Linked DNA regions of Rhodopirellula baltica SH 1. Each later gene encodes a partner of the first gene's protein in a complex. Links are inferred from orthologs where the notes say so. Each region holds a gene or a part of one and is shown on either strand. Other genes may lie near its edges.

Region 1 (3,259 bases):
AGTTTTACTGGGGCGACGAACGCAACGTCACGGAAGACAACTTGGACAGCAACTACCGGATGGTTCGCGAAGCGTTGCTGTCGCATTTGCCAGCCGATTCACTGCATGCGTTTCCGGTGCCAGTCGATCCGGACAATCCTGCCGCGACGGCGGAAGCCTACGAGAAGACTTTGCGGGAAACGTTTGCGGGTTCTGATGTCCCGACGTGGGATTTGGCTTTATTAGGAATGGGCGATGACGCGCACACGGCGTCGTTGTTCCCGGAGACGAAAGCCATCGAGCAGAACGATCGTTGGTTCGTGGAGAACTGGGTGCCTAAGATGAAAACCTATCGCTACACGCTGACCGCGCCCGCGATCAATTCCGCTCGGCAGCGTTGGTTCTTGATCGGTGGATCAAACAAGCGTCAGGCACTCGCCAGTGTTCGCAGTTCCGCCAGTGATTTACCCGCCGCGCTGTTCCCGTCGCGATTGATCGAGTCGCCGACTTGGTTTGTGACGCGCGATGCCGTCGCGACTGCTTAGTAGCGAGTGAACAACAAGTGACGATGTTAGCGGTGTGGCGCAAGCCGCCCGGTGAAGAACCGGAGGGCTCGCGCCCTTCCGCTACGTCACTTGTTGTTCACGTGGTCCTTAGAACAGGTTCATGATCGCGTTGATGCACCAGACGAAGATCATCACCATCAGTCCCAGCAGGATGATCAGGGCGATCACGATGGCCATCAAAATGGGCCAAACGCTTCCGCGGTGCTTGTCTTCGACGTAGTACTCTCGCAATAGAAGCAGATTGCGATGGTTGGCTTTGTAGAACAAGTCGAAGATGTTGCCCAAGACAGGGATGGTGCCAACCAATGCGTCCAGACCCACGTTGCCCAGCATTCTCAGCACGAGTCTTGGGCTCGCTCCATTTCTTGCCATCGTCGCGATCAGGATTCCGGACAACCCCATGCTGATCGCATCACCAGCACCGGGGACCAATCCGAGAATGAAGTCCAACCCAAAGCGGACTTTGGTGCCGGGGATACGAAATCGCGTGTCCAGCAAGCGGCTGTAGCGATCGACCCACCGCAGCGATGGATGACCAAGCTGCAGTTCGGTCAGGACGGCCGATTCACCAGTGAGTGTCGCTTCACCGTCGCGTGCCGATTTACCTCTGAGTCGTTTGGAAGCAGATTTCATGAGCGTGAATGGTCCCGGGATGATGCGATCGTTTGTGCGTCTGTCTTCAGAAGCCTCGTTGCAGTCCGGGGGTGATGTCCAGATCAAGCGATGCGAATTGTTCGGCTTCGAACTTCTTCCAGGCGATCGCACCCATGACAGCATTGTCAGTGCATAGGTGCGGTGGAGCGATCCAAAGCTCGAAGCCGTCTTTGTCGGCGGCGGCTTGCAGGTCACGTCGCAAACGCTGGTTGGCTGCCACGCCGCCTCCGACGATCAGCCGATTGATTGAGTTCTGAGGATCGTTGTTGCGATTTCTGTGCCGCTTGATCGCTCGACGGCATTTGGATACCAAGACATCGACAACAGCGGCCTCAAACGAGGCGCAGACGTCCCGTTTGACTTGGTCGGAAATGTCCAGCGACGCAAAGTCTTGGCGGCCCGGGCCGACGATGGCGTACCGAACCGCCGTCTTCAAACCGCTGAAGGAAAAATCATCGCCTGGATCGTGAATCATCGAGCGAGGGAAAGAGTATGCCTTGTCGTTTCCTTGCGAGGCGAGCTTTGCGACTTCGATTCCGCCGGGAAAGGGTAGGGACAACATCGCTGCCACTTTGTCGAATGCTTCGCCAGCGGCATCGTCGATTGTTCCGCCGAGATACTCCAGGTCGATCGCGGTGCGACAAACATACAGGCTGGTGTGACCGCCGGATACGATCAGGCCAATCGCCGGATAGATGTTCGCCGGGGCCCCTTCAATCAATTGACACGCATACAAGTGAGCGTGCAAATGATTGAGCGAGATCAGTGGTTTGTTCCATGCCAAGGCGAGCGTTTTGGCGGCAACGACACCGACCAGCAATGAACCAGCCAAGCCCGGACGATCGGCTACGGCGATCGCGGTGAGGTCTTCGCCACGAACTTTCGCTTGCGTCAGTGCCGTGTCGATCACCGGAAGGATGCGTTCCAGGTGGGCTCGCGCGGCGATCTCGGGGACCACACCGCCGAACTGCTCGTGAAGTGTTTCTTGGGTGGCGATGCATTGGCCAAGGACCGTGCCGTCGCGGCGAATGACCGCCGCGGCAGTTTCATCACAAGTGGATTCAATCGACAGCAGCAATTCAGAAGCGGCCGTCGGCGTCATAGTTGGACTCGCCCGAGCACGTTGTAAGTCGGACCGTGTTTCTCAAGAAAGCTGCCCACCACATGAATTTCGCGAACATTGAATTCGCCAATTTCGTCGTCTTCGAACTTCCGCCATCGATTGATAACGTCTGAGTTAGCACGGCGGGTTCCGCTTCGCGTCCGTCCCACGGTCAAATGGGGACGGTAATCTCTGGGTTCGGGTTTGTAACCCATCGCGGCGAATCGTTTCTCAAGATCAGCGACCAAATTGGTCAGTGTTGACGTGGCATCATCCACCGCGACGGTCAGAACTCGAGGGCGTTCCAAGTCCGGGATCCCGGAGGCACCCTCGAGAACCAATGCAAAGGGTTCTATGTCTTCGCAGGCGGCTTGCAGTGTGTTGCAAACAGCCGGTGTTTCAACGTTGTCGACTTCCCCGAGGAATTTCAGCGTGAGGTGCAAATTCTCGTCGGGAACCCATTTGATTCCGTCTCCTGGGCTTTTGGTTTCCGCCATCCAACGCGATGCTGTGCGGGCGAGATCGGATGGCAACGGAATGGCCAGAAAGGTGCGAATGGTTTTCATGAGCGAAAGTTTAACGAGATGACGTTTTCAGTGCATCGGTTCGAACCACCGAGTTTTGTGCCGCATCGATGGCGTCGAGGTGGGCACCTGCAAACGTTGCTTGCGCCACGGCCAACCATGTCGATCAGCGAATGGCAAAAGCTATCGAGCGGCGTCAAATCAGAAAAGCATCGTCTGCCCGTGTCTGATAACGACACATTGATTCTGCACGATGATACTCCCGAATCATGGTTGGGAACTCCCCGAGGAAGCGTGTTGCTGCTGCACGGGATTTGTGGCTGCCATGCGGCGGATTACATGGTGCGTTTCAAAAGAAGGTTGCTGGCGATCGGCATCCGTGTGTTCCGGTTGGACATGCGAGGATGTGGTGAATCGGTGGCGTATTGTCGTGG
Region 2 (3,234 bases), 740 kb from region 1 along the record:
AATGTTGGGCGAGGCGGATTCAAAACGGCAGAGAGCCTCGGTGAGCTGGCCTCGATGAGCTGGAACGGGTGTATCTATATTAATCGCCCGTCCAGTTCTCGTTGAGCCCGTTCGCTTCGGCGGGCATTCATTCAACGTCCGCGAAGTCAAATGGCTCGTCTGCTCTCGCAATCAGCGATTGTGATAGTACGCCGGAACGTAGTAAATGATTCGATTGCGGTATTGGTTTTGGCCGAAGTTGCTGTCCCAAGCTGGACGCAGATTCGGGTTGCTTGCCCAGTAGGAAGCTTCCAGGCGAGCTTGACGTTGACGCGATGCTTCCAAAGCTCGAGCTTGACGCAGCTGCATCGCCATCGAAGGCATTTGTTCTGCAGTCGAGCCAGGTGCGTGAACGAGTTTTCGATCCGATGGGCTGTTCACGGGATCGGATTCTGCATCAGCAACCGCGGGCGTCATTGGCGGCAATGCCAATCGCTCGGCGTTCCGTTGCGGTGTGTCTCGTTGCGGCGATGCCGAAAAGAGATCGTCCAATCCCTGTGCCGAAGCAGCTGGGGCCAAGGTTGCACCGATCAACAAAGCAAACAGAAATGGGACGGTCGATTTCATAGGTAAACCCCGGCGAATGGACTGATTTCGGTGGTGGTATCGTCCTGCGATTGATGCCGTCTGACCGGGGATCGGGCAAATCCCACCAGATTGGACGGCCGCCGCGCGGCTCGAGCCGATTTTGATTGACCGAACGGACACGGTGTTTTGCACTGAGAAAACAGTCGTGACAGCTGGATCCATCGATGATTTTGGGTAGGAAATTAGGTTTAGGCGGGTTGCAAGGGTTGGCTGATCGCCACGAATCATCTCTTACGATGGATTCTTGCAACGACAGGGTGCATTTTATGAACGTTTTGCTAATCTAGAGGTTGGAAACCGAATTCGGGTTGCCGAATCGATATCAAGTAGTCCCACCTTCTTCCTTCCCGAGTCACCATGATTCAACAAACTCTTCGTTGCGTATTCGCACTTGCATTGCTGGCCACGACCGTTGGTTGCCCACCGCCAGCTCCACCAGCTGATGTGGATGTCGACACCGACGCCGCTCCAGTTGTCACCGACAACGCTACCGGCGCAGCTGAAATGCCTTCGGACAATGTGACCGGCACTGCGGAAACTCCCGAAGCAGAAACTCCAGAAACAGAAGCTCCCTGAGTTTCTGGTTCACCAGAATCGAAACCTGAGGATTGAATTTGGTCACACTCGACCAAGTTGATTTGAAAACACTCGCTCGGCTCGCGGACGCTTTTGTTCGCGAGCCGATTGCGTTCCCGGTCTGCTTTGCCGTTACCGGAACACTTGGGGCTGGCAAGACGCGATGGACACAAGAGCTCGCCAGAGCCATGGGGCTGAACTCGTCCGAAGTGACCAGTCCCACCTTCACTTTGCTTCGAACCTACCACGCGGAAGAACACACGTTGCATCATGTGGATGCGTATCGCGTTGGTGATGAAGACGAATGGTGGGAGCTGGGATTGGAAGAGTGTTACCAAGAGCCCGGTGCATGGACCGTCGTCGAATGGGCGGACCGTTTTGCTGATGCGATGCCGCCCGAAGCGGTTTGGATGCAGATCGAAATTCTCGCTGACTCACCCGATGCTGGGACTCGCGAGATTCAACTCCATTGTGCTGATCCAGAGCGTTGGCAATGGGTCCAGCATGTTCTGAAGCGTCTTCAAGCAGCTTCATAAACAACGCAGCAAGCTGTTGGAGCATTCATGCATGTATTGCAATGAAATGATCATCGCATCGAGCTTGTTGCTGCCGTGCGATTTGCGGCGATGACCTACAGCACACCTTTGGTGCTTGGAATCGCATCACTGCGTGGATCGCTTTCAACGGCCATGCGGATCGCCCTCGCGGTGGCTTTGAAGACGCATTCGCTGATGTGGTGCCCGTTGCTGCCGTGATGCAATAGAACGTGCAGATTGCACTTTGCATTGACGGCGAACGATTGCCAAAAGTGTTCCACCAGTTCGCTATCGAACGTCCCGATCTTGGATGCCGCGATGGGAGCGTTGTATTCAAACGCATAGCGTCCGCCCATGTCGACGGCCGACGTGACCAGACACTCATCCATCGGCAACGTGAAGTGACCGTAGCGACGAACACCTGCGCGATCACCGAGAGCCCGATCGACGGCAGTGCCCAAAGCGATGCCGATGTCTTCGGCCGTGTGGTGATCGTCGACGTGCAAGTCGCCTTTGGCTTCCACGGTCAGGTCAATCAGGGCATGCTTTGCCAGCAGGTCCAGCATGTGGTCGAGGAATCCAATTCCCGAGTCGCGTTTACCTGCGCCACTGCCATCCAGGTTGACCGACAGCTTGATATCCGTCTCGCCGGTTTTGCGTTCGAGGCTGACTTCACGTGACGAGTTAGAATTGGAAGAGGTCATGTTGAGTCCGCTCGAGCGGGAAGGGAAATGTTGAGTGACTGCATCGCACGTTCGATCATCAGCATGCAAGCATCGATTTGGTCATCTGTACCGACGCTGATCCGCAATCCGTCGCCCCAATCCGGAAAGTCCATGTATCGGATCAGGATCTGGCTTTGTTTGAGGTACTGGTGAATTTCCGCGTGTTTTCCTTCGGGGTGACGGCACCACACGAAATTTGCATGCGATGGTGTCACGTCGAACCCGAGTGCTCGCAAGCGATCGGTCGTTCGATCGCGGGTGACGTTCATCTTGGCGACGACATCGGCCAGCCATTCTTGGCAGCCCATCGCAGCGGTTGCGGCGGCGATCGAAATCGCATCACAGTTGTAGCTGTCCTTGATTTTCGTCAGCTCAGCGATCACATGTGGCTGTGCGACCAAAAAGCCGAAGCGAATGCCAGCCAGTCCGTATGACTTGCTGAGCGTTCGAGTGACGAAGATGTTTTCGTCGGATTGAACCAGGTCGAGACAGTTTTCTTCGGCGAAGTCCGCGTAGGCTTCATCGACGACCAATGGGCAGTTCAGTGAATTGGAAAGTTCAGCGATCTGAGGCTTGGAAACGATCGTTCCGCTGGGGCTGTTCGGGTTGGGGAGCAGTACCAGTTTTAGATCCTCTCGATTTTCGCCAAACGATTGCGGCAGTTCCCAAGGATCGTTGAAGGGAACTTGTTCCCAATTCGCACCTTGGATGTCAGCCAAAGTTCGATACAGGATGTAGCTGGGGTAAGGCAGACGCAGCGATTCTCCCTC

Evidence for each region.
Region 2: the proteins of tsaD (region 1) and tsaE are in contact, whole or in part, in a crystal structure (PDB 6N9A), measured with the Thermotoga maritima proteins. The link is inferred for Rhodopirellula baltica SH 1 from one-to-one orthologs. Residues at the interface, in WP_004082750.1 of Thermotoga maritima: Cys10, Asp11, Arg49, His50, Leu82, Gly84, Gly135, Gly136, Glu154, Thr155, Leu156, Asp157, Asp158, Ser159, Glu162, Asp165, Lys166, Arg169, Leu170, Tyr175, Lys213, Thr214, Leu217, Tyr218, Gln221, Arg222, Asn324; in WP_004082108.1 of Thermotoga maritima: Leu37, Gly38, Lys46, Lys57, Val59, Lys60, Ser61, Thr63, Phe64, Thr65, Leu66, Met67, Val69, Pro71, Tyr82, Arg83, Leu84, Asp86, Asp88, Phe89, Asp93, Ile128, Asp130, Glu131, Arg134.

What each region holds. Positions count from the first base shown.
Region 1 is NC_005027.1:4,851,396-4,854,654, reverse strand. Bases 264-3,198 are described here. They hold tsaD (tRNA (adenosine(37)-N6)-threonylcarbamoyltransferase complex transferase subunit TsaD), read right to left. Parts: upstream 2,302-3,198; coding sequence 1,225-2,301; downstream 264-1,224. Other genes in these bases: RB_RS18550 (YheT family hydrolase), read left to right, coding at 2,886-3,198; thpR (RNA 2',3'-cyclic phosphodiesterase), read right to left, coding at 2,298-2,867; RB_RS18565 (DUF4112 domain-containing protein), read right to left, coding at 633-1,178; pgl (6-phosphogluconolactonase), read left to right, coding at 264-524. In the rest of the region: more of pgl, read left to right, coding at 1-263; more of RB_RS18550, read left to right, coding at 3,199-3,259.
Region 2 is NC_005027.1:4,114,735-4,117,968, reverse strand. What follows is about bases 78-2,987. They hold tsaE (tRNA (adenosine(37)-N6)-threonylcarbamoyltransferase complex ATPase subunit type 1 TsaE), read left to right. Parts: upstream 78-1,235; coding sequence 1,236-1,739; downstream 1,740-2,987. Other genes in these bases: hisC (histidinol-phosphate transaminase), read right to left, coding at 2,440-2,987; hisB (imidazoleglycerol-phosphate dehydratase HisB), read right to left, coding at 1,835-2,443; RB_RS15650 (hypothetical protein), read left to right, coding at 985-1,203; RB_RS15655 (hypothetical protein), read right to left, coding at 172-606. Outside these bases: more of hisC, read right to left, coding at 2,988-3,234. UniProt on the Escherichia coli protein: Required for the formation of a threonylcarbamoyl group on adenosine at position 37 (t(6)A37) in tRNAs that read codons beginning with adenine.